Regions from separate parts of the Cupriavidus sp. C1SS-2L genome, predicted to be linked through region 2. Evidence: riboswitches for the same ligand, from Rfam matches in the RefSeq annotation. Region 2 holds a riboswitch; the other holds the start of a gene.
The links. A riboswitch is a leader RNA that binds a small molecule or an ion and turns the genes downstream of it on or off. The one in region 2 is predicted to bind glycine.
Positions count from the first base shown of each region.

Region 1: linked by a shared signal. The riboswitch ahead of ACIGJG_RS19265 (D-amino acid dehydrogenase) and the one ahead of gcvT (glycine cleavage system aminomethyltransferase GcvT) in region 2 are both predicted to bind glycine.

Region 1 covers NZ_CP172709.1:327,851-343,749, reverse strand. Annotated here, with positions in the region: gene ACIGJG_RS19275 (GntP family permease) at 1-450, opposite strand, end outside; gene ACIGJG_RS19270 (sigma-54 interaction domain-containing protein) at 739-2,250, shown strand; gene ACIGJG_RS19265 (D-amino acid dehydrogenase) at 2,257-3,507, opposite strand; glycine riboswitch at 3,650-3,749, opposite strand; gene ACIGJG_RS19260 (methyl-accepting chemotaxis protein) at 3,937-4,806, opposite strand; gene gdhA (NADP-specific glutamate dehydrogenase) at 5,719-7,062, opposite strand; gene ACIGJG_RS19250 (fimbrial protein) at 7,483-8,382, shown strand; gene ACIGJG_RS19245 (DeoR/GlpR family DNA-binding transcription regulator) at 8,406-9,161, opposite strand; gene phnY (phosphonoacetaldehyde dehydrogenase) at 9,251-10,714, opposite strand; gene phnA (phosphonoacetate hydrolase) at 10,751-12,031, opposite strand; gene ACIGJG_RS19230 (phosphonate utilization associated transcriptional regulator) at 12,103-12,801, opposite strand; gene ACIGJG_RS19225 (2-aminoethylphosphonate--pyruvate transaminase) at 13,143-14,279, shown strand; gene ACIGJG_RS19220 (EamA family transporter) at 14,359-15,210, shown strand; gene ACIGJG_RS19215 (Bug family tripartite tricarboxylate transporter substrate binding protein) at 15,226-15,899, opposite strand, start outside.
Region 2 covers NZ_CP172708.1:3,656,243-3,672,141, reverse strand. Annotated here, with positions in the region: gene ACIGJG_RS17120 (YbdK family carboxylate-amine ligase) at 1-806, shown strand, start outside; gene ACIGJG_RS17115 (YMGG-like glycine zipper-containing protein) at 832-1,320, opposite strand; gene ACIGJG_RS17110 (MBL fold metallo-hydrolase) at 1,478-2,215, opposite strand; gene ACIGJG_RS17105 (L-serine ammonia-lyase) at 2,298-3,674, opposite strand; gene ACIGJG_RS17100 (DUF421 domain-containing protein) at 3,725-4,252, opposite strand; gene gcvP (aminomethyl-transferring glycine dehydrogenase) at 4,357-7,287, opposite strand; gene gcvH (glycine cleavage system protein GcvH) at 7,391-7,771, opposite strand; gene gcvT (glycine cleavage system aminomethyltransferase GcvT) at 7,876-9,003, opposite strand; glycine riboswitch at 9,099-9,223, opposite strand; glycine riboswitch at 9,245-9,333, opposite strand; gene ACIGJG_RS17080 (glycine zipper 2TM domain-containing protein) at 9,393-9,629, opposite strand; gene ACIGJG_RS17075 (UvrD-helicase domain-containing protein) at 9,891-11,987, shown strand; gene ACIGJG_RS17070 (response regulator) at 12,225-12,956, shown strand; gene ACIGJG_RS17065 (sensor histidine kinase) at 12,961-14,037, shown strand; gene ACIGJG_RS17060 (ABC transporter substrate-binding protein) at 14,023-15,162, opposite strand; gene hemN (oxygen-independent coproporphyrinogen III oxidase) at 15,369-15,899, shown strand, end outside.

The DNA.
Region 1 (15,899 bases), on a different replicon from region 2:
GAACGCGCCCAGCGCGATCGCGCCCGGCATCAGCCGTTTAGGGATATTGCTCTGGCGGTAAAGCTCCGCCGCGAACGGATAGACCGCGAACACGACCACGAACAGCGACACGCCGCCATAGGTCAGCAGCGCGCACACGGCGACGATCACCGCGTTTGCGCGCGAGCTGCCGATGTAGCGGATCGCGGCCGCTACGATCGAGCGCGAGTAGCCCGACAGCTCGATGACCTTGCCGAACACGGCGCCGAGCAGGAACACCGGGAAATACAGCTTCACGAAACCGACCATCTTCTCCATGAAGATGCCTGTAAAGGCTGGCGCCACGGCCGACGGGTCGGTCAGCAGCACGGCGCCAAGGGCGGCCAGCGGGGCAAACAGGATGACGCTGTAGCCGCGGTAGGCGGCAAGCATCAGGAAGGCTAGAGCAGCAACGACGATCACAAAGGACATGAAGTCTCCGCGAGGATTGTTCTTGGTCTGGGGGAAATATAGGTGCCGGCGCGTGAGCGCGCCCGGTCACTTACATCTGTTGCAGAACACACGGCCAACGCCGCGTTCTTGCGAGCGGGGAGACATTGCACGGAACATGCCAACAATATAAGTGCTCTATAAGTATCTTATCGTCGAATTTAACCCCAGTCTACCTGGGGACGTCTTAATTCGGAGACACGAGCGCAAACCCATGCACCATACGCGCTCGATTGTGAGACTATCTGTCTCCAAATCGAGAATAATCAAATGGAAACACTCAGTGACGCAGGAGACAACGTGCTGGGCAACTACGACTCCGTGGCGCGCCGCGCGATGGAATCGCTGTTCCGCACGTTCGAGAATTTCAGCGAGGGCACGATCGTCGTCGACGTCAACGGCCGCGTCGTGTGGATCAACAAGCGTTATGCGGCGCGCTTCGGCTTTGCCGATCCGCAGGAAGCGGTCGGCCTCGATTGCGAGCGGGTGATTCCCAACAGCCTGATGCGCGAGGTGGTGGACACCGGCAAGCCGATCCTGCTCGACATCATGGAGGCCGGGCGCGAGCCGATGATCGTGATGCGGCTGCCGATCAAGGACGACGACGGCAATACCGTGGGCGCAGTGGGCTTCGCGCTATTCGACGAACTCAAGGCGCTGACGCCACTGCTGTCGCACTACACGCGGGCCCGCGACGAACTGGCCGCCACGCGCCGCACGCTGGAGCAGACGCGCCGCGCCAAGTACACCTTCGCGAGCTTCGTCGGCAACTCGCCCGCGACGCTGGAGGTCAAGCGCCTGGCGCGCCGGGCCGCGCAGGTCGATGCACCGGTGCTGCTGCTCGGCGAGACTGGCACGGGCAAGGAACTGCTCGCGCATGCTATCCATGCCGGGTCATTGCGTGCCGACCGTCCGCTGGTCACCGTCAACGTCGCGGCAATTCCGGAAGCGCTGCTCGAAGTAGAGTTCTTCGGCGCCGCGCCGGGCGCCTACACCGGCGCGGAACGCAAGGGACGCGTCGGCAAGTTCGAGCTGGCCGATGGCGGCACGCTGTTTCTCGACGAGATCGGCGACATGCCGCTTGCGCTGCAGAGCAAACTGCTGCGCGCGTTGCAGGACAAGGAGATCGAGCCGATCGGCTCGAACCGCATCATCCGCTCGGATGTGCGCATCATTGCCGCGACCTCGGCCGACCTGCCTGCGCTGGTGGAAGCCGGCAAGTTCCGTGCGGACCTCTACTACCGGCTCAATGTCGTGCCGATCTGCCTGCCGCCGCTGCGCCAGCGCCAGGCGGACCTGCTGCCGCTCGCCTACGCGATCCTCGAAGAAATCTGCCGGCGCACGGAGCGCGACGCGCCCGTGCTGTCCGACTGTGCGCTGAGCCTCATGGGCGAACACGACTGGCCGGGCAATGTGCGCGAACTGCGCAACACGCTGGAGCGCCTGGTGATGCTGCACGATGGCGGCGCCGTCGATGCATCGATGCTGGCCCCGCTGCTCGGCCGGCGAGCCGTGACGGCGCCGGCTGCCGTGGCCGCTTCGGCGCCATCCCCCGACGCGATGACCGCTACAGAGCCGGTGCTGCCCGCGGATCCACCCGCCTACGCGGACGCCATGGCGCAATACGAGGCCGCCTACCTGTCACAAGCGCTGGCTGCAAGCGGAAGCAATGTGCCGCGTGCGGCCAGGGCCATCGGCATCAGCCGCGCCGCGTTCTACAAGAAGCTCGTGGCGCACCGCGCGGCCGGGCGCATCGCACCGGCCGGCACGGCGGAGTCCTGAGCGCGGTCAGTGGACGGGATGGCTTGTTGCGATGGTCTGGCCGATCATCGTCGCCGTCGCGGCCGACAGCGTCCAGCCCAGATGGCCGTGCCCTGTGTTGTAGAAGACCCTGGCAGCACGGCCACGCGCAACACGCGGCATCATGTCCGGCATCATCGGCCGCAGCCCTGCCCAGGGTACCGCGCGCGAGGTTTCGATATCGAAATTGCGCCGCACCCACGACACCAGCGGCGCGATGCGATCGGCGCGGATATCGCGATTGTGGCCGTTGAATTCCGCCGTGCCCGCCACGCGGAAGCGGTCGGCACCGAGCCGGCTGGTCACGATCTTGGCGCTTTCGTCGAGCAAACTCACGTACGGCGCATTGTTCACGCTGCGCACGTCATCGAGATGCACGGTGATCGAGTAGCCCTTGACCGGATACACGTTTAGCCGATCCCCCAGCATGGCAGCGATATGGCGACTGCCCACGCCAGCGCACACCACGACTGCCGTCCCCTTGATCTCGCGCTCGCCGCCATCCTGACCTGCGGCTACGGCGGCTTCCGACGCCGCCACGCGCATCACCACGCCATCGGAGCGCTGGTCCACGGCCTTCACATTGACGCCGTGCACGAACGTCACGCCGAGCCGCTCGCAAGCACGGGCCAGGCCGCGCGTGAACTTGTGGATATCACCGGTGGAATCGGACGGCGTGTAGTAGCCGCCGTAGTAGCTGCCCTGCAGCGTGGGCTCGATGGTGCGAATCTCTTCCGGCGTGACGGCGTAGCGTTCCAGCCCGCCCTCCATCAGCATCCGGTTGGTGCGGCCCGCGGCTTCGAAGCTCGGGCGGTCGTGATAGAAGTGCAGGATGCCGCGGCGCTCAAGATTGAAATCGATCTGCTCGCGCTCGGCCATTGCGAACAGGTGCTCGCGCGCGGCAATGGCCAGCCGCGTGGTTTCGATCGTGTTGGCGCGATAGCCGCGCAGGTGCCCGACGAATTCGCCGAGCCACGAATACTTGTGCCACGATGGACGCGGATTCAGCAGCAGCGGCGCATCGCGCTTCATCATCCATTTCAGGCCCTTGAGCAGCGTGCCGGCGTTGTTCCAGACCTCGGCATTGCAGGCGGAAAGCTGTCCGCCGTTGGCGAAAGACGTTTCCATCGCCGGATAGTCTTGGCGGTCCAGTACGGTGACGCGATAGCCGAGTTTCGCGAGGGTATAGGCGGTCGTGACGCCGGTAATGCCGGCGCCGATGACGAGCATGTGAGACATGACAGATTGTCCTGAAGCAAGGATAAATTTGACCGTTGCCGGTCCCCTGCCCCATCTGTCCGCGGTACCTGAGAGCTTGGACATGGCCAGGCCATGCCGTCCCCTTCGGTGGGCGCAAAGCGCCTCTCTCCAGATCTGTACTTGCGACGCCACAGTCCTGTGTGCCTGAGAGTTTCCGGGGCGGTTGCTCCGTCGGCGCCGGACGCGCCTGGCGGCGTTCCGGTCTCTCCTGCGAGGTCGCACGGTGCCGGAGGGTGTCCGATACCGCTATTTCTGGCAGGCCGTGAGCCCACCGAAAGGGGAATGATAGCCTGAAGGTTGGGGTGACGAGAGTCGGGTTATCCCCCACGCAAGGGGGATATTGCGGTCTAGACGACCTGGCGATCAACCCCGTGCGGGATGCGCCACGCTGCTGAGGACACGCTGGGCCTAAACCAGCCGGAAGACCTCCAGGGCTCCGGTCAGTTGCGTAGTCTGCGCCTGCTGGCGTTGAGCCGCGACGGCAGTTTCCGTGACGTGCGCGCTGTTTTCGGTCATGGCACGGTCAATGGCGTTAATGTCGACGCCAATGCGATCCGTATCGGCACGTTGATGTTCGGCCATACGGGCCAACTCCTCGACCAGTGCTGACAGTTTTGCAATACTGTCCACCACCTCGGTCATCGTACCGCCAGCGGTAGCAACCAGATCGGCGCCCTCATGTGCGTGATTCACTGACGCGGCGATCAGCGCGCGAATTTCCTTCGCTGCACCGGCACTGCGCTGGGCCAACGTACGGACTTCCCCCGCCACCACGGCAAAGCCGCGGCCGAGTTCCCCAGCTCGGGCTGCTTCCACCGATGCATTGAGTGCGAGCAAGTTGGTCTGGAAAGCAATGCCGTCGATCACGCCCACGATTTCAGCGATACGAGCGGACGAATCATTGATCTCCCCCATCGTGTAGATAACCGAGTCAACGACTGCGCCGCCACGCGTGGCGACATTGCTCGCAGCATTCGCCAGCGTGCGTGCCGCCGCGGCACTGTCGGCGGCGGCATGAGCGAGTCGCGTCAGGTCAGTTACCCCTTCGGCAATGCGTTCCACAGCCTGCTGCTGATCACGCGTACGCTGCGAGAGCGCCGTATTACCGTCCAGAATATGCGCGGCTGCGGCGTCCAGTTCGCGAGCGCTGTCGCGAACCTGGACCAGCGTGCCACGTACCGCATCCAGCGTGTCGCCAAACGTGCGGGCGATTTTGTTGCGAGCAGGTGCCTCCTGAGGAGACAGAGTCAGACACCCCGATTCGCTACTGATCGTCATGGCCAGGGACGCAAGCTCTTCCGCAGCCATGGCGTCGCGCCCCATGCGCCAGGCCAGACTCGCCAGCATGGCGGTCTGCGCCACGACGAAAGCGGCGTGCAACACGACCATGCCGAGTCCAGGTTCTGTAAAACAGACCGGCCCCCAACCCCACGCCTGCAGATAGTTGAATGACAGATGGTGCAAGGCGATTGTCACGGCGCCCACGAGAATGGGCCGGAAGTCGCGATATGCCAACAGTACGGAGAGCAGCACGAACACCGAGAAATGAAACTCCGTGCGGCCCATGGACTGGTGGATCTGCAATGCCGAAAACGCCATGAGCACCGCGCCCGCCATGAGACGCGTGGGCAGACGCCCTGGTGCGGCGAGAGCAGTCAGCGTGAATGCCACTGCCAGTGGCAAGCCCACCGTAAACGTTACACCCATGGTGCCGTAGTACCAGCCGATGGCGAGAGACACGGCCACCAGCCCCCAGATGATGGCCAACATCATGCGGTCGGCACGGCGATAGATGCGATCCAGCGGCTGCGCCTGCATCAGGCTCGTCCCTGGCGTATAGCGCGATTCGTGTTGCGAAAAGATGTTTGTGCTGCCCGCCATATCGTCTCCGCGACCGGGAATAACCCGGGGAATAATCGGCAATACGCAGCAACACCCCTTTCACTGTCTGCCTTTGTGCGCGGTCTGGATGCCGCTCGATTTCCCATCGACAATAACGGAAGTCTGACGGCGAAACTGTTACCCTGACGAGGGGTGTCGCGCAGACGCCATGGCATGACATCCGCCTCTACACCTTGGAGCTGCCTGCCTCTTGTCGCTCGGACAAGAAGCAGGTCGCGGGCTACACCGGCGAAACAGCGGTGTATGCCGGGCACGGCATCCCGGCAACACACTCCGCAGTCACAGCCGTCAAATCACCCCTTGCGCCAACATCGCATCCGCCACCTTCACAAAGCCAGCGATATTCGCCCCTTCGACATAGTTGACGTACCCGCCATCCTTCTGCCCATGGTGAATGCAGTTCTGGTGGATGTCCTTCATGATCGCGTGCAACTTCTCGTCGACCTCGGCATGGTGCCAGGACAGGCGCATGGCATTCTGCGACATTTCCAGACCTGAGGTCGCCACGCCACCGGCATTGCTGGCCTTGCCGGGTGCGTAGAGGATTTTCGCGTCGACGAAGCGGTCCACGGCTTCGAGCGTCGAGGGCATGTTCGCACCTTCGGCCACGCAGATCACGCCGTTGCCAAGCAGGGTCTCGGCGTCGTTGCCATCGAGTTCGTTCTGCGTTGCGCAAGGCAGCGCTACGTCGGCAGGCACATGCCACGGCGTGCGGCCGGCTTCGAACTTCATGCCATGGCGTGCGGCAAAGTCGGACAGTCGACCACGCTCTTCGTTCTTGAACGCCATCACTTCGGCCAGTTGCTCTGTGGTCATCCCCTCCGGGTAGTGCAGCACGCCGCCGGAGTCGGTCAGCGTCAGCACCTTGGCACCCAGTTCGATGGCCTTCTCGGCTGCGTACTGCGCCACGTTGCCCGAGCCGGATAGCAGCACGCGCAGGCCGTCGAAGTCCATGCCACGGCGGTGGAGCATTTCCTGGGCGAAGTACACGGTGCCGTAGCCCGTGGCTTCGGGGCGCATCAGGCTGCCGCCGAACGCCAGGCCCTTGCCGGTGAACACGCAGGCCGACTGGTTCGACAGCTTCTTCATCATACCGGCCATGAAGCCGACCTCGCGCGCGCCCACGCCGATGTCGCCGGCGGGGATGTCGGTGTCCGGCCCCAGGTGGCGGTACAGCTCGGTGACCAGCGCCTGGCAGAAGCGCATCACTTCAGCGTCCGACTTGCCCTTCGGGTCGAAATCCGAACCGCCCTTGCCACCTCCCATCGGCAGCGTGGTCAGTGCGTTCTTGAAGGTCTGTTCGAAACCGAGGAACTTGAGCACCGACAGGTTCACCGTCGGGTGGAAACGCATGCCGCCCTTGTACGGGCCGATGGCCGAGCTGTGCTGCACGCGGAACGCGCGGTTGACCTGCACGCGGTTCTGGTCGTCGGTCCACGCCACGCGGAACTGGATCACACGCTCGGGCTCGACCAGGCGTTCGAGCAGGGCCTGATCGGCGTAGCGCGGGTGACGCTCGACAAACGGCCAGAGCGTCATCATGACTTCCTTCACGGCCTGCAGAAATTCAGGTTGGCCGGGGTCGCGCCGGGCGACGCCGGCAAGGAATGCGTCGAGGGAGGGAGAATTCACGGGATGTCTCTGCTGTGCTGGAAAAGGCGGCCGCGCCGGATACGTGCCGGGCTGCGTACCGTGAGAATGGCGGCGACCCGTGGAAAACCCTGGGCGGCACCATTGTCAATACATTATGGTTGGGCATCGAATGTATCAACAAGGTGTCACTTTACCATTTCGTGACGATTTCCCGACAGTCAAAACTGCAATGACCGGGGTGAAGGCGCTGCAGGAATCACTTGAATGGAAGCAGCCATTTCAACGTTCGGCGATGTCGGCCGGGCCAGGGGTCGCCTAGAGTGGCGGGTTCTTTCGCGCACGCCTGCTCTGAAAAATCCCATGATCGACGCTTTGAAAAGCACAGCCCTGCTGACCCTGCTGCCTGCCAGTCTGCTTTGTTCCGGCCCAGCCCGGGCGGCCTGCACCTCAACACCCGGAATGCCTTACCTGCAGGCCATCGATACCATTGCCGCGGAATCGAACCTTGCGGTTGGCGCGACCATCCCCGGCACGGCAAGGCACTACACGCTGACCGGCAAGTGCGACTATGGTGAGCCGTACCAGGTGCCGGGAGCCGTGATCGTCGCGTGCTACTACGGTTCCGGCAAGGAAGTCATGCCCGGCGTGTATTCCACCGGCGTTTCCGGCCTGGGGATCCGACTGCGCAACGCCGCGGGCGAGCCCATGCTGAATGCGGCCGGACGCAGCTGCGATACCCGCGGCGCTTCGCTCGGGACGCTCAACGCGGACATGACCTATTCAGTCTCGGTCTCGACAGAATTCGTCAAGACCGGATCGATTGCCGCCGGGGCGCTGGACCCGTCCCAGACGCGCTTCGGCTTTGGCGTGTATCACGGAAACGGCCTCGGCGGCACATCTAACTACATCGGATTCAGCGGCATGCTGCAGGTCCGCCAGATCGCCTGCAATGCCACGTATCCTGCTGCCGTGCGGCTACCGAGGGTCAAGGCTTCGACGCTGGCATCGGCCGGTGCCACCGCAGGCGCAACGCCGTTCGCCATCGTGCTGAACTGCAATGGCACTGCGCGCGTTGGCGTGAGTTTCGATGCCGCCGGCGGCTCGACCGTCAAGTCGGCACAGGCCGGCGTGCTCGGCCCGGCCAACGAAGGCGCGCCCGGCGCCGCCGGCGGCGTCGGCGTGCAACTTACCGATGCGCGCACCAACCCCGTGCCGCTGCAGCAAAGCAATCCGGTCGGCACCATCGACGCCAATGCACCGGCCACCTACGCCTACGCGTTGAGATACTTCGCACTGGCCCCGCATGCGAAGCCTGGCGTGGTCAGTGGCGCAATGACATTCACGTTTGATTACCAGTAGCCCCGCGGGCTTGCCCGCGGGGGTCAGGCAATCAGCAGTTTCGGCCCCGCCTGCCGCAGCGCTTCGGCCAGCGGCGGCTCGGGTGCCATATCGGTGATCAGCCACGCGGCCTGATCGAAGTGCCGGATGTTCACGCCCGTGTTGCGGCCGAACTTCGTATAGTCGGCCAGCACGCAGGCGACATCGGCGGCCAGCAGCATGCGGCTGCGCAGTTCCGCCGCACCACGCGAAAAGTCGCAGATTTCGCCGCGCGGCGTTACGCCGCCGATGCCGACAAAAGCAAAGTCGGTGTGATAGCGAGAGACCTGCTCGATGGTGTCCCACCCGTGGGTCGCGTCCTCGTTGTCCTGCAGTTCCCCGCCGAGCACGATTACGCGGTTGCCGTTGCGCCGGCCGAGCAGCAGCGCGATCGACAGGTCGTTGGTATAGACCAGCAGGTTGTGATGGCCTTGCAGCGCCTGCGCCACGGCGTGGGTAGTGGTGCCGTAGTCGAGGATCAGCGACGCGCCGTCCGGCACCAGCTCCGCCGCACGCTGGCCGATGGCGCGCTTGCCTTCGGCGTTGATCGCGGCACGGGTCTGGGTGTCGGGCTCGGTTCGGTTCGGCGCCAGCGCGCCACCATGGGTCAGCACCAGCAGGCCGCGTTCGGCCAATGCGTTGAGGTCGCGCCGTATGGTCTCGCGCGAGACGCCGAGTTCCGTGACCAGCGCGCTGATAGCCAGCGCACCGGTCGCGGCAAGCTGATTTAGGATGTGTTTCTGCCGCTGTTCGGCCAGCACAGTGGACTCCGGAAGGGACGGACAAGTGCGCCGATTCTAGCCGAAGGCCGCCAGGGTCCGGCCTTGCAGCCGCCCGGCAGCCGCCGCGCTCAGCCCCAGGGCAGCGTGACAGTCTTCAGGTTGGTGAAACTCTTGACCGCTTCCTGCACGCCTTCCTTGTAGCCAAGGCCCGAGTCCTTGATGCCGCCGAATGGCGTCAGCTCGATCCGGTAGCCCGGCACTTCCCACAGGTTGACGGTACCCACCTGCAGCGAATTGGCGATCTTGGTGAAATCGTCCATCCGGTTGGTGCAGACACCCGACGACAGCCCGAAGGCGGTGCCGTTGGAAATGCGGATGGCGTCATCCACGTCCCGGAACGTAATGATCGGCGACACCGGGCCGAAGGTTTCCTCGCGCACCACCGTCATCGAAGGATCAACACGGTCGAGCACGGTCGGCGAATAGCTCGCGCCGTTGCGTTTGTTGCCGATGAGCAGCCGTGCGCCCTGCGCCACGGCTTCGTTCACGCGGGCTTCGAACAGCTCCGCGGCCTGCGCATCGATCACGGTGCCCATGTCGACGCTGCGGTCCATCGGGTTGCCATAGCGCCACGCGCGAGTCTTCTCGACCACGAGTTCGGTGAAACGCGCGGCAACCGCCTCGTGCACAAGCATGCGCTTGACCGCCGTGCAGCGCTGGCCGGAGTTCTTGTAGGAGCCCTGCACGGCCAGGTCGGAGGCGCGGTCCAGGTCGGCGTCGTCGAGCACGATCAGTGGATCGTTGCCGCCCAGTTCCAGCACCACGCGCTTGTAGCCGGCCTTGTTCGCGATGTACTTGCCTATGGCCACGCCGCCGGTGAAAGTGATCAGGTCGACCAGCGGATGCGTGATGAGCTCGTCGGCGATCTCGCGCGGGTCGCCGGTGATCACCTGCAGCATCTGCGGCGGCAGGCCAGATTCATACAGCAGGTCAGCCAGGTAGTACGCCGACAGCGGCACCTTCTCCGACGGCTTGAGCACCATGCGGTTATTCGTCGCAATGGACGGCGCGACCTTGTGCGCGACTTGATTCATCGGGTGGTTGAACGGCGTGATGGCGCAGATCGCGCCCAGCAGCGGCTCGCGCTGCGTCATCACGCGGCGGCGCTTGCCGTGCGGCGTGAGGTCGCACGAGAACATCTGCCCGTCGTCGCGCAGCGTCTCGGTGGCGGCAAACCCGAGCACATCGGCCACGCGGCCGATTTCATAGATCGAGTCCTTTTTCGACAGGCCCGACTCCAGCGTGATCAGGTCCGAGGCTTCTTCCGTGCGCTCGCGCAGCAGCGCGGCGGCGCGGTTGAGGATCGCCGCGCGCTCGTAACGGGTCAGCGTCGAACGATAACCGTGCGCCACCTCATAGGCGCGCCGCACGTCTTCCACCGTGGCCTTGGGCACGGTGCCGACGAGTGTGCCGTCATACGGATTGCGCACTTCGATCACACGCTCGCGCACGACCTTCTGGCCATCGATGCGCAACGCTTCGGCGCGGAACTGGGGGCTGACAGCCTTGTCGGGAAACTGGGGGGCATTCATGGTCGGTCTCCGGATTGCGTTCACAGGATGGGCGGTTCAGTGCAGATGGTTCAGCGCCACATCGAAAATATCGAAATTGCGCAGCACGGCCTTGCCGGGAATGCCGGCCGTGGTGCGGTTGAACACCAGCGGTACCGTCTGCTCGGACACGCCGCCGTGCGAACGCAGCGGCGCATCGAGACCGGACAGGTCGTGCCGCGCGTGGCTCGTGCCGAGCACCACATGCTTCTCGCTGACCACGACGAGGTCGCCCACGCGGTCGGTCGGCAATTCGAAACGTGCGCACGCTTCGGCGTTGTCCATGACGTCTTCCACGCCGGGTAACCCGGCCAGTTGCGCGCGGATCGCCGCTGCGTCGACATCCTCGGGCAGGTAGATCGTCGCATAAGAACCCAGCGCGCCGTGGTGCACCACGTACGGATCGGTGATCGGCAGGATCACGCGGGCGCCGCCCGCTTCCACGCCGCGGCCGAGCCAGGCATCGAGCTGGTCCTGGAGGTAGATGACGTTGGGCGCCTTGGTCGCGTCGTCATGCTTGGCGTTCATGCCGTGGTCGGCCGTCAGCGCCACCACGCAGCCCAGCGCTTCGAGGCGCGCGAGGTACTTGTCCATCATCGCGTAGAACGCGTTGGCGCCGTCCGAGCCGGGCGCGAACTTGTGCTGGATGTAATCGGTCGTGGACAGGTACATCAGGTCCGGGCGGCGCGTTTCCATCAGGCGCACCCCGGCCGCAAAGACGAATTCCGATAGCTCCGCGCTGTAGACGTCCGGCACTGGCATGCCGACCAGTTCGAGCACGCCATCGATACCGTTCTCCTCGACCGTGGCCTGGTCCGCCTTCTCCGACGAAAAGCAGATACCGCGCATGCCGTGGCCCAGCAGGCGGCGCAGCTTGTCCTTGGCGGTGACCACGGCAACGCTGGCACCGGCATCGGCAAACGCGGCCAGGATGGTGCCGGCGCGCAGGTATTTCGGGTCGTTCATCATGACTTCCTCGCCCTTGCCGCCATTGGCAGTGCGGTCGAAGAAGTAGTTGCCGCAGATGCCATGCACGGCCGGCGGCGCGCCGCACACGATCGACAGGTTGTTCGGGTTGGTGAAGGTCGGCACCACGCACTTGCCTTGGAAGGCCGAGCCTTCAGCCAGCACGCGCTTCAGGTATGGCGCGCTGCCGCTGGCGGCCGCGGCTTGGAGATAGTCGTACTCGCAGCCGTCGACGCAGACCACGACGACGGGCTGCTGCATCCACTGGTAAGTGCGCTGGTTGACGGTAACGGTGACGGTGACGGTGCGGGGCAAGGCTTGGCTTTCAGGCATGACGACGATCAGTGCGGGACTTGGTTCGGTTTTCATGGCGCCGGGCAATGTACTGCCCCGGCGCGGCGTAATCAGGCGTTTGCCTGCGCGGGGGCCACGGCGGCATGCAGCCGGGCGCGGCCGCGCTCGACGTGCTCGCGCATGAGGCGTCCCGCCAGATCGGCATCGCGCGCGGCAATGGCGGAGACAATTTCACGGTGCTCGCGTGTCGAATCGGGCATGGCTGCGCTGTTGCCGGACAGTGCCTCGCGGCGGAACAACGCCAGTTCCTTGACGAGACGGCGGTAGGTATCGACGAGTTTGCCGTTGCCGGTCAGTTCGACCATGCGGTCATGGAAGCGCAGGTTCAGGCGCGTGTACGAATCCACGTCGCCGTCGGTACTGGCGCGGGCCAACCCTTCGATGAAGGCGCGCAATTCCCGCACGCCCTCGGCCGTAGCATGGGCCGCCAGCGCCCGGCCGACGTGCTCGTCCAGCACCGCGCGCAGTTCATAGATCTCGTCGGCTTCCTGCAGCGAGATGGCGCGTACGAACACGCCCCTGTTCTTCTCCATGCGCAGCAGGCCGGCCTGTTCCAGTGCCCGGAATGCCTCGCGCACCGGGCCGCGGGACACATTGAGCTGCCCCGCCACCTCGATCTCATTGAGCTTGGCCCCGGGGACAAGACCGCCGGACATGATCCGCGTCTCCAGTTCGCGCTGGACCAGCGTGGTCAGCGACTGGCTCTGCAGGATCGAGATTTCGCTCGCAAGCGGGGCTTGGATAGACATGAAGACTCCGGGTTCGGCGCTCGCGCCACGGCAGGTTTGCTGGCTGCGATTAAATCAAGCACCTTGTCTATTGTCAACAATCATCAGAAGGCGAAGAGGGAATCTGTCGCGGCGCTCGAATGTCGAAGCTCGGTTGTTTCACTTAAATTCAATAGGTTACGAAATAAATGTGCGTGAATATGTACTTTTTATAACAACACAAATTCACCACATTGACACAAAATGCCAACTACAATGCCACAGAACCGACTGCCAAAGCTTCGTCACGGACGCCCTGGCGGCATCGTCGGTCAGACACTGATCCGACAACCCTCTCTCCCTCCCAACACCAGGAGCCCGACATGATCCGCGGCAACGATCCGATCCTTCTCACCCCCGGCCCTCTCACCACATCGCTGGCCACCAAGCAGGCGATGCTGCGCGACTGGGGATCGTGGGACGCCGCCTTCAACGCCATCACAGGAAGCCTGTGCGAGGACCTGGTGCGCATCGTCCATGGCGAAGGCACGCACGTCTGCGTGCCGATGCAGGGCAGCGGCACCTTCTCCGTCGAAGCAGCCATTGCGAACGTGGTGCCGCGCGACGGCAAGATGCTGGTGCCGCAGAACGGCGCCTACTGCCAGCGCATTCTGAAGATCTGCAAGGTGCTGGGCCGCGCCCACGTGGAACTGCCGATTCCCGAGGACCGGCCCGCCACGGCGGCCGCGATCGAAGCGGCGCTCAAGAAGGACCCGTCGATCACGCACGTGGCGCAAGTCCACTGCGAGACCGGCGCGGGCGTGCTCAATCCGCTGCCCGAAATTGCGGCCGTGTGTGCGCGCCTGGGCAAGGGACTGATCGTCGATGCCATGAGTTCGTTCGGCGCGATCGAGATCGATGCGCGCACGATGCCATTCGACGCGCTGGTCGCGGCGACCGGCAAGTGCATCGAGGGCGTGCCGGGCATGGGTTTCGTGCTGGTGAAGAAGACCGTGCTGGAAGGCAGCCAGGGCAACAGCCATTCGCTGGCGCTGGACCTGTACGACCAGTACACCTACATGCAGAAGACCACCCAGTGGCGTTTCACGCCGCCCACGCACGTGGTCGCGGCCTTCCGCACGGCGCTGGACCAGTTCCTCGAGGAAGGCGGCCAGCCGGTGCGCGGCGAGCGCTACCGCCGCAACTATGAAACGCTGGTGCAAGGCATGGCGGTGCTGGGCTTCCGTCCGTTTCTGTCGCCCGATGTGCAGGCGCCGATCATCGTGACGTTTCACGCGCCCGCCGACGCCCGCTATGACTTCAGGACGTTCTATGAAAAAGTGCGCTCCCGCGGCTACATCCTGTACCCGGGCAAGCTGACGCAGGTGGAGACGTTCCGCGTCGGTTGCATCGGCGCGATCGACGACAACGAGATGCGCAATGTCGTCTCGGCGATCGGCGAGACGTTGCGCGAGATGGGCATCAGCATGCAGCCCGAAGGGCGGGTGCGGGCCGCCTGACCCCGTCTGTTTCCAGCCCACGCCCTTTCCCGCCAGCGGTGGAAGGGCTCACCCTGCCAGCGCCACCAAGACCATATTGATGCCCCTTCCCGCCGACTTCCACGGCATGGCGTTCGCAGCCGTCATGCTGTCCGCGCTGATGCATGCTTCCTGGAATGCCATCATCAAGGTCGGTGGCGACCGGCTTTCGTCGATGGCGCTGATCGACACGTTCTGCCTGCTCGCGGCGGCGCCGTTGCTGTTTTTCGTGCCGTTGCCGGCGCCGCAGGTATGGCCGTTCCTGATGGCCACAGTGGCACTGGAGGTGGGATACAAGCTCTCGCTGGTGGCCGCCTACAACCGCGGCGATTTCAGCCAGGCCTATCCGCTGATGCGCGGTTCGGCACCGATGATGGTGGCAATCATCCTGCTGCTGACCGGCAGCGAACGCCTGGGGCCCGGCGGCTATGCCGGCATCGCGCTGATCTGCTGCGGGTTGGTCAGCCTGGTGCGCTGGCGCCAGCAGGCGCCTGACCTGCTTGGCTTTGCGTTGCTGGCGGGCGCGTGCCTGGCCGGCGGCACAGTCATCGACGGCACTGCCGTCAAGCGCTACGGCGAGGTCTTCACCTACATCGTCTGGCTGCAGGCGCTGTCGCACATTTTCATGCCGTCCTACGCCTTTGCCCGGCGCGGACAGGCGCTGGTGACGCTGCTGCGCAGCGAATGGAAGCGCGCGTGGATCGGGGGCATCAACCGCGTGGGCTCGTACGCGCTGATGCTTTGGGCGATGACGCTGGCGCCGGTGGCCAAGCTCGCCGCGCTGCGCGAATCGAGCGTCATCTTCGCCGCGCTGCTTGGCCACTTCCTGCTGCGCGAGCCATTCGACCGACGCCGGCTTGCCGCCACGGCGCTGGTCCTGGCAGGGATCATCACGCTGCAGCTCGCGCGCTAGCGCCTCAGCCGCGCCTTATTCGATGGTGATCTTGCCCTGCTCGATCACCGTCTTCCAGCGCTTGAGTTCCTGGTTCTCGAACTGTGCGAACTGCTCCGGCGTATTGCCCACGACCTCGAAGCCGTTCTCGGCCAGCTTGTCACGCATCTTCGGCTCGTTAAGTGCACCGACCAGTGCGCCGTGAAGTCGGCTCTTCACGTCAGCCGGCAGGCCGCGCGGGGCCGCCACGCCTTGCCAGGAATAGACCTCCACATCCTTCACGCCACCTTCGGCCATGGTCGGCACGTTCGGCAGCACCGCGGCGCGCTTGTCTGAAGTCACCGCGAGCGCGCGCAACTTGCCGCTGCGGATGTGCTGCAGCACCGCGTTGATGTTCTGGAACGACACGTCGACCTGCCCGGCCAGGAGGTCGGAGATGGCCGGCGCACCGCCCTTGTAGGGCACGTGCAGACCTTCGGTGGCACTCTTCTGCCAGAACAGCGCGGCAGTCAGATGATCCGACGAACCGGCACCCGAGGTCGCGAAACTGACCTTGCCGGGGTTCTTCTTCATGTAGCTGACCAGCTCCTGCAGCGTCTTGGCCGGGAAGTTAGGGTTGGCGACCAGCACATTGGGCGCACGCACGGCCACGGTGAGCAGGTCGAAGTCCTTGGCCGGGTCATAGCCGAGGTTCTTCTGCAGGAACGGAT
Region 2 (15,899 bases):
AATGGGCCGACCGCATCATTTCGGATTCCCCGCGCTACCAGTACATCTCGGAGCTGTACGGCTATCTCGCCAAGCAGTTCACGGTGTTCGGCCAGCACGTCCATATCGGCTGCCCGAGCGCGGATGAGTCGCTGTTCCTGTTGCATGCCATCGGCCGCTACGTGCCGCACTTTGTTGCGCTCGCAGCCTCTTCGCCGTATGTGCAAGGGGTCGATACCGGCTTTGCGTCGGCGCGCCTCAACTCGGTCGCGGCCTTCCCGATGAGCGGGCGCGCGCCGTTCCTGCTCACTTGGGACGCCTTTACCGCGTATTTCGAAAAAATGCGCAATACGGGCGTGATCGAGAGCATGAAGGACTTCTACTGGGATATCCGTCCCAAGCCCGAATTCGGCACGATCGAAGTGCGCGTGATGGACACGCCGCTGACCGTGGAGCGTGCCTGCGATATCGCCGCGTACATCCAGATGCTGGCGCGCTACCTGCTGCTGTCGCGCCCGTTCATGCCGCAGGAAGACGATTACCTGGTCTACACCTTCAACCGCTTCCAGGCCTGCCGCTTCGGGCTGGAAGGCGAATACGTGCACCCCAACGAGCTGACGCGCCGGCCAATCGCCGAGCACATCCTGTCGATCTGCGACGCGCTCGTGCCGCACGCCGAGGCATTGGGGTCGATGCAGGCGCTGGCAAATATTCGTGCACTGGCCGAGAATCGCAACGGGGATGCCGAATGGCTGCGCCAGGTCGACGCCGACGCGCGCACCCAGCGCGAAACGGTGCGGCAGGCCTGCGAGCGCTGGGCGGCTTGACGCACCGCCCGGCCGCCACGGCCGCCTACTTCACGGAATAGCCGCGCCCCTGCATGCAGGCTCCCCAGGCCTGGTAGTAGCTTGACATCGCCTGGCTGGTATTGGCTGCCATCTGCTCATTGGCGGCGGCGGCCTGCCTGCGCGATTGCCGGTGTGCCACGCCACCCGCAACCGTACCCGCCGCTGCGCCGGCCGCGGCTCCCTTGCCGGCATCGCCCGCGATCGCTCCGACCACCGCACCGGTCGCCGCACCACCTGCTGCGCCGCGCACGCGCTGGCCGCTCTGCGCCTGTGCCTGAGGTTGCGGCGCCGCGGCTTGTGCCGGATCGACGCCGGTCTGCTGCTTGGCCCAGCTGTAGCAGGCACCGTCATCGCTCGATTGCTGCTGCTGGCTCTGCCCCTTGGCAGGATAGGCGACCGGCTTTTGCTGCGCCTGGGCCGGTGCGAGAGCCAGCGCGGCCAGCATGGCTGCCAGCACACCCAGGCTGCGGTGAGCGCTCGTGTTCAGCTTCATGATGACATCTCCCTGTGATGGCCCGGCGCGCTCCATGCGCAACGCCGCAACGCCAGTGCATGCCCGATATGGCAGAGAGATCAGTATTGCAGCGGTCAGCGCGAAGTCAATTCAGAGTTTTTGGCGCGCCGAATAGAAGGATTTGACGCGCCTGTACTCAGGCGCCATGCGGCACGCTTTCGCCATCGCGCAGCCCGAGCCGCTGGTTGGCCGGCACTGCGACATCGATCAGCTTCGGGCGCGGCAGGTTCAGGTTGCGCATCATGTCGATGAACTCATCGCGCGTACGTCCGGCCACGCGGCTGTTGTGTGCACGCTCCTGGCCGATGGTCGACGACGTCCGGCCCTTGTAGTCGTGCGCCGGAAATACGAGGGTCTCATCGGGCAACGCGAACAGCTTGCGCGTCAGGCTGTCATATAGCGTGCCGGCATCGCCGGATTGGAAATCGGTGCGGCCGCAGCCGTCGATCAGCAATGCGTCACCGGTGAACACGCGGCGCAATGGGCCATCCGGCGTGGCTTCCTCCCACAGGTAGCTCATGCTGCCGGCGGTATGCCCGGGCGTATGGATCGCGCGCAGCACCTGCGTGCCGAAGGTGAGCGTATCGCCGTCGATCAGCTGCATCTGCGCCGGCTTGATGTCGCATCCCGATGGCGCAGCGGTCTTTGCGCCGGTCTGCATGGCGACATGGCCTGCCGACGTGATGTGGTCGGCATGGGCATGGGTTTCCACCACCCACGCGAGGCTGGCGCCCGCGTCGCGCAGCACGGCCATGTCGCGCTCGAGTTGGTGGTCGACCGGATCGATCAGGATCGCGTCGCGCGTGGTGGCGTCGATCAGCAGGTAGGTGAAGGTCGACGAGGTTTCGTCGAACAGCTGATAGAAGGTTTGCATGGCGCCTCGCTTTTTGCTCTGTTTCTGCAGGCGCCTGAGGTGGCGCCCGGGGAGACTGGCGCCATGATACGCCGCTAAGGCCTCAGCACTCCACGATATTCACCGCAAGGCCGCCACGCGCCGTTTCCTTGTACTTGGTCTTCATGTCGGCGCCGGTCTCGCGCATGGTCTTGATGACCGAATCGAGCGACACGTAGTGCGTGCCGTCGCCGCGCAGCGCCATGCGCGCTGCGTTCACGGCCTTGACCGAGGCCATGGCATTGCGTTCGATGCACGGAATCTGTACCAGTCCGCCGACCGGATCGCAGGTCAGGCCCAGGTTGTGCTCCATGCCTATCTCGGCAGCGTTCTCGACCTGCTCAGGCGTGCCGCCGAGCACAGCCGCGAGCGCGCCGGCGGCCATCGAGCACGCCACGCCGACTTCGCCCTGGCAGCCGACCTCGGCCCCCGAGATCGACGCATTGAGCTTGTAGAGCAGGCCGATGGCGCCGGCGGTCAGCAGGAAATCGACCACGCCCTTGCGGTCGGCGCCGGGCACGAAGCGGTCGTAATAATGGAGCACGGCCGGGATGATGCCGGCTGCGCCGTTGGTCGGCGCCGTCACTACGCGGCCGCCCGCGGCGTTCTCTTCGTTGACGGCCATGGCGTAAAGGTTGACCCAGTCCATCACGGACAGCGGATCGGACAGCGTGCGCTCGGCGCGCTCCGTCAGGTTGCGGTACAGCTCGGGCGCGCGACGTCGGACCTTGAACGGGCCCGGCAGTTCGCCATCGGTGCGGCAGCCACGCGCGACGCAGGCCTGCATCACGTCCCAGATATGCAGCAGCCCGGCGGTGACGTCTTCCTCGCTGCGCCAGACGAGTTCGTTCTCCATCATCAGCCGCGCGATGGACTTGCCGCTTTCGTTCGCCATCTCCAGCATGTCCTTGCCGCTGCGGAACGGATGCGGCAGTTGCTGCGCCGCGTTGAGTACCTGCGTGTTCGGCGCGCCCGCGGTCACGACGAAGCCGCCGCCGACCGACAGATAGCGTGCCTCGCGCAGCGACGTCCCCTGCGCGTCATACGCGTGGAACTTCATGCCGTTCGGGTGTTCGGCCATGGCCTCGCGCCGGTAGAAGGCAATGTGCTCCTTCTCGACGAACGGGATCGGATGCCGGCCGAGCAGCGACAGCGTGCGGCTCGCGCGCAACGCATGCAACCGGCCGTCGACGGAATCGGGATCGATGGTATCGGGCGCTTCGCCCATCAGGCCCAGCATCACGCCCTTGTCGGTGCCGTGGCCCTTGCCGGTCGCGCCGAGCGAACCGTACAACTCCACGCGCACACTGGCGACCTGCGGCAGCAGGGCGTCACGCTCCAGGCCCTGGGCAAACATCAGGGCCGCGCGCATCGGGCCCACGGTGTGTGAGCTCGACGGGCCGATGCCCACCTTGAACAGATCGAAGACGCTGACTGCCACGAAAGTCTCCTGAAAGCGACTGCAGGTGATGTGGGAAGGGTGACGAAAGGTCAGACCGCCTCGTCCTTGTTCGACTGGTTCCAGATCGAGGTCCCCGGCGCTGTCGGCGGCGGGCGCTCGTGCATCTTGACCGAAACGGTCCCGTCGGTTTCGAGAATCGCAAAATGCACGTCGGCGACGCTGTTGCAGCCGGCATGGCGTAGCGCCTTGTTCAGGTCGTCGAAGCTAATGTGTTCACGGCGCATGATGTCCCGGTACACCTTGCCGTCGTGGACCAGCAACTGCGGCCGGCCCTCGACGAGAATTTCTAGCTTGCGGCTGCGCCAGGTCACGTAGCCCAGCACCGCGTTGGCTGCCACCAGCGTGACGGCAAGGATCAGGCCCGCTGTCACGGAGTTGTCCCCGGCGTTCATGGCGTTCTGCACGGCGTTGGAAATTACCAGCAGCAGCACGAGGTCGAACGGCGTGAGCTGGCCGATCTGGCGTTTGCCAGACATCCGCAGCAGGGCCAGCACCGCGCCATACACAATCAGGCCGCGCAGCACGAACTCCCACCATGGGGCACTGAGATTCCACATGCAGCCTCCGCTGTGCTGATGGCGCCGCGAAGCGCGGCGCCTCTATGTCGAGCATAGCGCGCCCGCGGGACGGCCGTAACCGGCCCACGGGCTGAGGGGCGGCCTCAGTCCTGCGCGTACTCGCTCATCGGCACGCAGCTGCAGAACAGGTTGCGGTCGCCGTACACGTTGTCGGCACGGCCGACGGGCGGCCAGTACTTCTGCGTGCGCAGCGATGCCACCGGATAGGCGGCTTCTTCACGTGTGTATTTGCGCGTCCACTCGTTGGCCGTGACCACGGCCGCGGTGTGCGGCGCGTGCTTGAGCGGGTTGTCGTCACGGTCGAAGCTGCCGTCTTCGACGCGGCCGATTTCCTTGCGGATGGCGATCATGGCGTCGATGAAGCGGTCGAGTTCGTGCAGTGCTTCGCTCTCGGTCGGCTCGATCATCAGCGTGCCCGGCACCGGGAAGCTCATGGTCGGCGCGTGGAAGCCGTAGTCCATCAGGCGCTTGGCGACGTCTTCGTTGCTGATGCCGGTTTCCTTCTGCAGCGGGCGCAGATCCAGGATGCATTCGTGCGCCACCAGGCCGTGCTGGCCCGTGTACAGCACCGGGTAGTGCGGCGACAGGCGCTTGGCGACATAGTTGGCGGTCAGGATCGCGTTCTCGGTCGCGGCGGTCAGGCCGGCCGAGCCCATCATCGCGATGTACATCCACGAGATCGGCAGGATGCTGGCCGAGCCGAACGGCGCGGCCGATACGCCACCAATGCCGTTGTCGTCGCGACGATAGCCGACGCTGTCCTGGTTCGGCAGGAAATCAGCCAGGTGCGCGCCGACTGCCACGGGGCCCACGCCGGGGCCGCCACCGCCGTGCGGAATGCAGAAGGTCTTGTGCAGGTTCAGGTGCGACACGTCGCCGCCGAAGTGGCCCGGCGCCGCCGTGCCTACCATCGCGTTCATGTTGGCGCCGTCGACATACACCTGGCCGCCGTGCTGGTGCACGATCTCGCAAATCTGCTGCACGCCCTGCTCGAACACGCCATGCGTGGACGGGTAGGTGATCATGATGGCCGCCAGGTTCTTGCTGTGCAGTTCGGCCTTCTTCGCCAGGTCTTCCAGGTCGACGTTGCCGTTTTCATCGCACGCGACGACGACAACCTTCATGCCGGCCATCTGCGCCGACGCCGGGTTGGTGCCGTGCGCCGACGACGGAATCAGGCAGATGTCGCGATGGCTCTCGCCGCGGCTCGCGTGGTAGGCGTGGATGATCAGCAGGCCCGCGTACTCGCCCTGCGAGCCGGCGTTCGGCTGCAGGCTCACGGCCGCGTAGCCGGTGGCCGCGCACAGCATGGCCTCGAGCTGGTCGATCATCTCGCGGTAGCCCACGGTCTGGTCCAGCGGTGCGAACGGGTGGATCTGGCTGAACTCGGGCCAGGTCACCGGGATCATCTCGCTGGTCGCGTTCAGCTTCATCGTGCACGAACCGAGCGGAATCATGGTGCGGTCCAGCGCCAGGTCCTTGTCCGCCAGCATGCGCAGGTAGCGCAGCATCTCATGCTCGGCGTGGTGCGTGTTGAAGACCGGGTGCGTCAGGTATGCGCTGGTGCGGGCAAGATTGGCCGGGAACGCATCCTCGGCCGCGGCTTCGATTGCATCGAACGTCAGCGAGGCGGGCAGCGGCTTGCCGTGCGAGAAGATTTCCCACAGCGCCACGACATCATCGCGCGTCGCGGTTTCGTCGAGCGATACGCCAATGCGCGTCGCGCCCGCATGGCGCAGGTTGATGCCGCGTGCGGTTGCGGCAGCGTGGATCGCGTCGGTGTTGAAGCCGGTCTCGAACGTCAGCGTGTCGAAGAACGTCGCGTTGGTGCGCGTGAAGCCCAGGGTCTGCAGGCCGGCGGCCAGCGTGGCGGTCAGGCGATGCACGCGCTGCGCAATGCGCTTGAGGCCTTGCGGGCCGTGGTACACAGCGTACATCGACGCCATCACGGCCAGCAGCACCTGCGCGGTACAGATGTTGGAAGTGGCCTTTTCGCGGCGGATATGCTGTTCGCGCGTCTGCAGGGCCAGGCGATAGGCCTTGTTGCCCTGCGCATCGACGGTCACGCCGACGAGGCGGCCCGGCATCGACCGCTTGAACGCGTCCTTGACGGCCATGTAGCCAGCGTGCGGGCCGCCAAAACCGAGCGGCACGCCAAAACGCTGCGAGTTGCCCACGGCGACGTCGGCGCCCCATTCGCCCGGCGCCGTAATCAGCGTCAGCGCGAGCAGGTCGGCGGCAGCCACCACCAGGCCGCCGGCCGCGTGCACGGCATCGGCAATGGCGCGGTAGTCCGTGACGTCACCATTGACGCCCGGGTATTGCAGCAGCACGCCGAACGCGTGGGCGGCAGCAGCATCGGCAGCGGGGCCGACCTTGACTTCAATGCCCAGCGGCTTGGCTCGGGTGCGTACCACTTCCAGCGTCTGCGGCAGTACATCGTCAGCCACGTAGAACGTGTTCGACGCATGCTTGTTCACGCGCTGCAGCAGCGTCATGGCTTCGGCCGCGGCGGTGCCTTCGTCGAGCATCGACGCGTTGGCGATGTCCAGGCCAGTCAGGTCGGTGACCATTTGCTGGAAGTTCAGCATCGCTTCCAGACGGCCTTGCGAGATTTCCGGCTGGTAGGGCGTGTAGGCGGTGTACCAGGCGGGGTTCTCGAAGATATTGCGCAGGACCACGGCCGGGGTCAGCGTGTTGTAGTAGCCCTGGCCGATAAAGCTCTTCAGGACCTTGTTCTTGCCAGCGAGCTTGCGCAGCTTCGCCAGCGCGGCTTCCTCGGGCAGCGGCTCGGTGAACTCGCCCATCGGCATGCCGTCGCGGCGGCGGATGGCCTCGGGGATCACAGCGTCGATCAGCGCGGCGCGGCTGTCATAGCCGAGCACCTTGAGCATGTGCTGCTGTTCGGGGGTGTCGGGTCCGATATGGCGGGCGGCGAAGGCGTCGCGCGCCTCCAGTTCGGCCAGCGTGGGCCGGTTACCTTGGGTGGCGGTCATGGGAAGCGGGGCGTTCATGGCAAGAACCTCGTTGGGGGCGCGGTGGCAGGTGGTCAGCCATGCCGCCGCGCATCAATACAGTGGCCGGCCCATGCGCGGTGCAGGGCCGGCTGGCGCGGCGTCAGGCGCCGACGCTGGCCTTGTAGGCGTCAGCCGACATCAGGCCGTTCACGTCGTCGGCGTTGGCCGGCTTGAGCTTGAATAGCCACGCGTCGAACGCGTCGGCGTTCACGCTTTCCGGTGCGGCCGTGGCGGCCTCGTTCACGGCGATCACTTCGCCGGCCACCGGGGCGTAGATGTCGGAAGCGGCCTTCACCGACTCCACCACGGCCAGCGCGTCGCCGGCGCCGACCGACTTGCCGACTTCGGGCAGTTCCAGGAAGACGATGTCGCCGAGCGCGTCCTGCGCGTGGTCGGTGATGCCAATCGTCAGGGTGCCGTCGGCTTCGACACGCACCCACTCGTGCGACTCGGTGTATTTCAGGTCAGCGGGGAAATTCATGAGGTTCTCCGGGATTCAGATTTGTTCTTGGTTCGGGCGCCTGCCATCGGTCGAGGGGGCAGGCGCGACGGGCGACCGTTGTGGTGAGCGGGGGCGTTGCCGCCTCAGCTCACGAGTGCCTTGCCATTACGCACAAACGGCAGTTTAACCACAGTCGCCGCGAGTTTGCGGTCGCGGATCTCCACCTGCACCGTGTCGCCGACCGCCACGCCCATCGGCAGGCGCGCGAAAGCGATCGATTGCGACAGCGACGGGCTGAAGGTGCCGCTCGTGATTTCGCCATCACCGGCCGCGGTGACGACCTTCTGGTGCGCGCGCAGCACGCCGCCCTTGTCACGCAGGATCAGGCCCAGGAACTGCTGGCGCTGGCCGGCGGCGGCAAGCGCCGCCTTGCCGGTGAAATCGCGCTCGCTCTGCAGGTCGACGGTCCAGGCCAGGCCGGCGTCGAGCGGCGAGGTGTTGATATCCATGTCCTGGCCGTACAGGTTCATGCCGGCTTCCAGGCGCAGCGTGTCGCGCGCGCCGAGGCCGGCCGGGCGCACGCCGGCGGCATCGAGCTTTTCCCACACGGCAGCGACGTTCTCGGCAGGCACCACGAGTTCAAAGCCGTCTTCGCCGGTGTAGCCGGTGCGCGCGACCATGATCTCGCCGATGGCCGGGTCGTGGACCACGACGGCGTTGAATGGCTTGAGAGCGTCGGAAGGCTGGGTGGACGGGAAGGTGTTCCACACCTTGGTGCGCGCGTTCGGGCCCTGCACGGCGACAATCGCCAGCGGCAGCGCGCCCGCCGGTGCCACATCGCCACGGCGCGGGGTGATGGTCACGCCGCTGCCGGTCGCGTCATTGCGTGCGCGGATCCACTCGATATCGCCAAGCGCGGTGCTGGCATTGACCACCAGGCGGAAGCGATCCTCGGCGAAGAAGTAGACGATCAGGTCGTCGATCACGCCGCCTTTTTCGTCGAGCATGCAGGAATACAAAGCCTTGCCCGGCGTCTGCAGCTTATCGACGTTGTTGGCCAGCAGGCCGCGCAGGAACGCACGCGTATTGGCGCCGTTCAGGTCGACCACGCACATATGCGACACATCGAACATGCCGGCGTCGCTGCGCACCGCGTTGTGTTCCTCGATCTGGGAGCCGTAGTTGACCGGCATGTCCCAGCCGCCGAAGTCGACCATGCGGGCGCCGAGGGCGCGGTGGATGGCATTGAGGGGCGTGGCCTGGAGCGTCATGGGAATCCTCGGGGCAATCTCGGTTGCGAAAACGAAAAAAGGTCATCCGCCGCAGCGCTTGCTTCGCCCAAATGGCTTCGCAATCCGCTGCGGCGGATGACCCCTCTGTCCTCGATACCTGAGAGATTACGAGGCCGATCCGTTGGATCCGATCCTCGCGCGCCCCTTCGGTGGGCACGCTCGCCATTGATGGCGGGTGCCGCTCTCCAGAGTGCGGCATGCATCGTGTGCATGTTGCATGCCGATCCGAACGGTCCGTGGTGCCTGAGAGTTTTCGGGTGATACCCCTTCGGCGGCGCAAGACTGTGCGCGCTCTCCCGGTCGGATGCGCGCAATGTACGGGAGGGCCCTGCCTTTGTCAACGCGGGGCCCAGCCCCTTTCGGCGGCATTAGTGGTGATGGTGGTTGTCGTCCGTCACCACGTTACCGACCACGCCGCCCAGTGCCGCGCCGCCCAGCGTACCTACCGCGCTGCCGTTGGTCAGCACGGCACCGCCGACGCCGCCGGCGGCCGCGCCGATGGCCGTATTACGTTGCTTCGGCGTCATGTCCGCACATCCGCTCGCAAGGGCTGCAACGGCCACGCCGACCAGTGTCGCTTTGGAAAGGGCTCGTAGGGTTTTCATGATTTGGCTCCGAAAGTGACTCAAATACGTGTGGACGGGAGATCCCGCCATATTTGTTAGAGGCATCAGGACAGGGCCGGTTTTAGGACTTACCAAGTGTTACTTTCGCAACAACTTGGGCCGCGAAATAGCGATTTCCGCTGACTGATCCGAGCTTGGAGAGCGTGTTAGCATGGTCAGCTTTGCGTCAGACGCCAGCCTGTTGCGGCATGTTGCGTTCCCGGCGCCTGCCCCTCTCCACGCCTACTTCCTTCCCCGCGCATGACTCACGGCCTCAACGCTGCCCAATCCGAAGCCGTCCGCTACCTGGACGGACCCTGCCTCGTGCTCGCAGGCGCGGGTTCGGGCAAGACGCGAGTGATCACGCAGAAGATCGCCCACCTGATCGAAGACAAGGGTTTCGAGCCGCGCCACATCGCCGCTGTCACCTTCACCAACAAGGCAGCCAAGGAGATGCAGGAGCGCATCGGCAAGCTGATGGAAGGCAAGACCACGCGCGAGGGCAAGCGCCTGCCGCTCAAGCAGCTCACGGTCTGTACCTTCCACTCGCTGGGCGTGCAGATCCTGCGCATGGAAGCCGAGCACGTGGGCCTCAAGCCGCAGTTCTCGATCATGGATTCGGACGACTGCTTCGGCCTGATCCAGGAGCAGCTGGGCACCACCGACAAGAAGCTGATCCGCGGCGTGCAGAGCACCATCTCCCTGTGGAAGAACGGCATGGTCGATCCCGAAACGGCGATCGCCCAGGCCGCCAATGCCGACGAACACCAGGCCGCGCTGGTCTTCCGCAACTATGTGGCTACGCTGAACGCCTACCAGGCAGTCGATTTCGACGACCTGATCCGCTTGCCCGCCGAACTGTTCGCACGCAATGAAACGGTACAGCTCAAGTGGCAGAACCGCCTGCGCTACTTCCTGGTCGACGAATACCAGGACACCAACGCGTGCCAGTACCAGCTGCTCAAGCTGCTGGCGGGCGGTTCGCACCTGCGCGCGCCGGCATTCACCGCAGTGGGGGACGACGACCAGGCCATCTACGGCTGGCGCGGCGCCACGCTCGACAACCTGCGCCTGCTGCAGACCGATTTCCCCGACCTGAAGGTCGTCAAGCTCGAACAGAACTACCGTTCCACGGTGCGCATCCTGGAAGCGGCCAACGCGGTCATCGCCAACAACCCGAAGCTGTTCGACAAGAAGCTGTGGAGCGAGCACGGCATGGGCGACCCGATCGCCATCAATCCGATGAACGACGAAGAGCACGAAGCCGAGTCGGTCGTGTTCCGCCTGTCCGCGCACAAGTTTGAACGCCGGGCGCAGTTCCGCGATTACGCCATCCTGTACCGCGGCAACCACCAGGCACGGCTGTTCGAGCAGATCCTGCGCCGCGAGCGCATTCCATATGTGCTGTCGGGCGGCCAGAGCTTCTTCGACAAGGCCGAGATCAAGGACATCTGCGCCTATCTTCGGCTGATCGCCAACCCGGACGACGATCCCGCATTCATCCGCGCGATCACCACGCCGCGCCGCGGCATCGGCAACACCACGCTGGAAGTGCTGGGCACGTTCGCGGGTCAAGCGAAGGTTTCGTTGTTCGAGGCCGCGATGATGGGCGGCATCGAAGCCAAGCTGCAACCACGCCAGCTCGAGCCGCTGCGCGTGTTCTGCGAATCGATGGTGCGGCTGGCCGATCGCGCGGCGAAAGACCCGGCCACCGTGGTGCTCGATGACCTGATGGAAGGCATCCACTACGAAGCCTATCTCTACGACGCCTTCGACGAACGGCAGGCGCAGTCGCGCTGGACCAATACGCTCGAATTCCTGGACTGGCTCAAGCGCAAGGGCACCAAGCCCGAGGCGGAAGCCGAGGGCGAGGCAACCGGCTTCGACAATGCCGACGGCTTTGGCAACGAAGGCAAGAACCTGCTCGAACTCACCCAGACCGTGGCGCTGATGAGCATGCTCGAAGGCCGCGAGGAAGATCCCGATGCCGTGCGCCTGTCGACGCTGCATGCGTCGAAGGGGCTCGAGTATCCCCACGTGTTCCTGGTCGGCGTGGAAGAGGGCATCCTGCCCCATTGCCGCGAGGACGAGGACATGGGCGACGAGAAGATCGAAGAAGAACGGCGACTGATGTACGTGGGAATTACGCGTGCGCAGCGCAGTCTGCATATCAGCTGGTGCAAGAAGCGCAAGCGCGCGCGGGAAACCTACTCGTGCGAACCGTCGCGGTTCATCGGCGAGATGAAGCTGGAAGAGGCGCCGGCGCCGAAGGACGACATGCCTGCGATGAGTCCGAAGGATCGGCTCGGTGCGCTGAAGGCGTTGCTCGGGAATGGCGGCAAGGCGGCGCAGGGCTGACGCCGGCAGGCAGCATTCAAGATACAAAGCGCTACCAGCGCGACATGACCCCGGCGGCGGGTAGCGCTGCGGACCTCGGGGCCTCGCCGGCTTGGTTTCAGGCGGGCACGCCTTTGTATCCGACTTGATACAAAGGCGCCAAAGGGCCGGCATGCCGAACTGGTAAAGTGGTCGGCCGCTTTACCCTCTGACCGGCACTGTCATCGCCGGCTCGTGCCTGCATCGCCACACCGCCTCATGGATTTCGCTCCCAACCTGCCGATTCGCCTGCTGGTCGTCGACGACGACCCACAGATCCGCGCCATGCTCGCCGAGTACCTGTCCACCTTCGGCATGCAGGCCGACGGCGTCGAGGGCGGTGCACAGATGCGGCGTGCCATGGCCGCCGGCGACTATGACATGGTCATCCTCGACCTGTCGCTGCCCGGCGAAAGCGGTCTGGACCTGTGCCGCCAGCTACGCGCGCAGACCGATGTGGCGGTGATCATGCTGACCGCGCGGGCCGAACTCGCCGATCGCGTTGTCGGGCTTGAAGTGGGAGCGGACGACTATGTCACCAAGCCGTTCGAGATGCGTGAGCTCGTGGCCCGCATCCACACGGTGCTGCGCCGCAGCCGCAGTGACACCCGCCGCGCGGCGGCAACGTCGGGCGGCCATGAGGTGCGTTTCGGCACCTGGCGCCTCAACACGATGCTGCGCCAGCTTGTCGATGGCGACGACGTGGTGGTGCCGCTGTCCAATGCCGAATTCCGCCTGCTGCTGACCTTTGTCGAGCATCCGAACCGCGTGCTCGACCGCGAGCTGCTGATCAACCAGGCGCGTGGTCGCGGCCTTGATGTGTTCGATCGCAGCATCGACCTGCTGGTGTCGCGGCTGCGCCAGAAGCTGCGCGATGATCCGCGCGACCCCGTACTGATCCGCACTGTGCGCGGCGAAGGCTACGTGTTCACCACGGCGCCGGAGCGCTGAAGCCATGGCCCGCTTCGCGCGCTACGACTCGATGTTCCTGCGGCTGTTCGTGGTCATGGCCACGATCATGCTGTGCGTGCACCTGCTCGGCGTGACCGTGATCGAAAGCCTGTTTCCGCGTCCCGGCGGGCACCATGTCCCGCATGAGATGCGCGGCAATCCGCCCCCCGGAGCGCCTGGCCCGCCGCAGGGCAGTCGCCCGCCACCGCCGCCGCCAGGGCTGCGCGGAATCTGGCCGCCTCATCTCGGCATGCTGTTCCAGCTGGCTGCCATCGTGGCCGCGTCATGGGCCGGCGCACGCCTTCTGGCGCGCCCCGTACAGCAACTCGCAAGCGGAGCAGGGCGCCTTGCGCAGGATGTGCACGCGCCGCCGCTGGACGAGCACACCGGCCCGGCCGAGGCGCGCGCGGCCGCGCAGGCGTTCAACCATATGCAGCAACGCATCCGCATGCAGCTTGCGCAGCAGTCGCGCTTCCTCGCCGCGGTCTCGCACGATCTGCGCACACCGCTCACGCGCATGAGCCTGCGCCTCGAGGGAATTGCCGACAACCCGGTGCAGTACCGGCTGCGCCAGGACTTGGCCGAGATGAACGGGCTCATCGATTCGACGCTGTATTACCTGCGCGACCGCGACGAGGCCGCTGGTCCGCGCCAGCGCGTCGACGTGCTGGCGTTGCTGCAGGCGGTCGTGGACGACGCTGCGGAGCTTGGCCACGAGGTGTTGCTGAACGGCCAGGCGGCGCCGCTGCTGGCTTACCCGGCAGAGTTGCGGCGCGCCGTGGTCAACCTTGTGGAGAACGCGCAGCGCTATGGCGAGCGCGCACACATTGTGTTGACCGACAGCGCGCAGCGAGTGCGGATCGATATCTGCGACGAAGGCCCGGGCATTCCGCCCGAAGAGCTGGCGCGCGTGCTGGAGCCGTTCTACCGGCTTGAATCGTCGCGCAGCCGCGCCACCGGCGGCGTCGGCATGGGCTTGTCGATCGCGGCCGACATCGTCGCGCGCCACGGCGGTGAACTGACGATTGCCAACCGCGAGGCCGGCGGCCTGCGCGTGCGCATCGACCTACCGCGCGCCTGACGCGGCGAGCTGGACGTAGCGCGAGCCGCGCTGTCCCTGCGTGAAATCGAGCGTGAAGTCGCCGACGTCCACGCGCGCCTGCAGTGCGCGTCGCAGTTCCGCCGTGCCACCGCGCCACGTGCCGAGTGCGCGCACCAGCCACGCCGCGCCGATATACCCGGCGATGGTTGCCGGCGAGGGCGGCTCGTCGAGGTATTGCTTCATGCGCGCCACGTGCTCCTTGACCACGCGCAGCGTCGCGGCCTGCGGGCCCGGCGCGACCTGCGTCAGCACGATGCCACCTGCGTAGCCGGCGCCGAGCACTTCGCGCGCCACTGTCGGACTGACCGCCGACAATCCGACCAGGAATCCGTACCAGCCCTGCGCGGCCAGCGCGCGGCCCAGGCTCGCGTATGCAAGCGTGTCGCCCACCACGAAGACGGCGCCCGGCCGTTGGGCCGCGATGCTGCGGGCAGCGGCATCCGCGTTACCGTCCAGCGGCACCGCGCGGGCACCCATCGCGGACTCCTGCCGGGCCAGCCACGATGCGCCGTTGCCGGCGGCAATCGACGCGAATTCCTTCGAGACCGCCAACGCCACGCGCGTCAGCCCATAGTCGCGTAGCTGCCTGACCGCGGCGTCGAGTTCGGCCTGGTAGTCCGCGCGCGTGAACCAGACGTTTTCGGCGTTCAGCGCCAGGCCCGAGAGCGGCGCAACGATCTGCACCCCGCGCCGGTGCAGTTCCGACGAGCCCGCAAGCGCCGGCAGCAATTGGTCTCCGGGGCCGAACAACAGTTCGGCATGCTCGCCGTCCACCAGCGACAGCGCCTGGGCGAGCGCCGCGCGCGGATTGGCATCGGCGTCGCGCACGACATGCTGGATCCGCACCGGGCCCCCGCCGGCGTTGGCCGTATCGAACATGACCTTGGCCCCCGCCAGGTAGTCGCGCGCAAGATCGGCCTGCGCGCCGCTGCGATCCAGCAGATGGCCGACGACGACCGTGCGGCGGGCCGGCGACTGGGCCAGCGCGAGCGGCGCGGCGGCCAGGCCCCCGAGGGCCAAGATCAGTTGGCGGCGCTGCGCGGAGGCCGGCAGCTTGTCGGCGCGCAGCGGCGGGTACGGCGGATGGTGAAGGATCGAGGGCATTGGAACGGTTTTCTGGCGGCCCGGCCGGCGGCCGCCGGAGGTGCGGGGGGCAGCGTATCCGGCACGCATGACAAAAATGTGACGAAATACCCCCGCTGACGAGGGGCTGCGCGCATGCCATGGCTGCCGCGCTTGATGCGCGTCAATTCCCCATTGGCCTAGGGGCTCTAGCATGGGCCGTCAAACTCCCCGGTAAGTCCGCCCCCATGAATTCCCCCGCAACATCATCCCCGGCGCTCGACCGCCGTGCCCTGTCCGACTTCCGTGCGCTGGCTGGCCGCATCGATGGGAACGGCCCGCGCTACACCTCGTATCCCACGGCGGACCGCTTCCACAACAAACTCGGCGAGGCCGGCTACCACGCTTCGCTGGCGGACTGCCGCGCCGCCGCGCCCGCGCCGTTGTCGCTGTATCTGCACATCCCGTTCTGCGAGAACATCTGTTACTACTGCGGCTGCAACAAGGTCATCACGCGCGATCACGGCCGCAGCGCCAAGTACGTCCACTATCTGGCCAAGGAAATGGCCCTGGCGGCTGCGCACATTGGCGGGCGTCGCCAGGTGCTGCAGTCACACTGGGGCGGCGGCACGCCGACTTTCTTGAACCCGGAAGAGATGCGGCGCGTGATGGTGTCGCTGCACGAGCATTTCGACCTGCCGGCCGAGGGCGAGCACTCGATCGAGATCGATCCGCGCCGCGTCGACCACGCGCGCATGGCGCTGCTGGCCGAGCTGGGA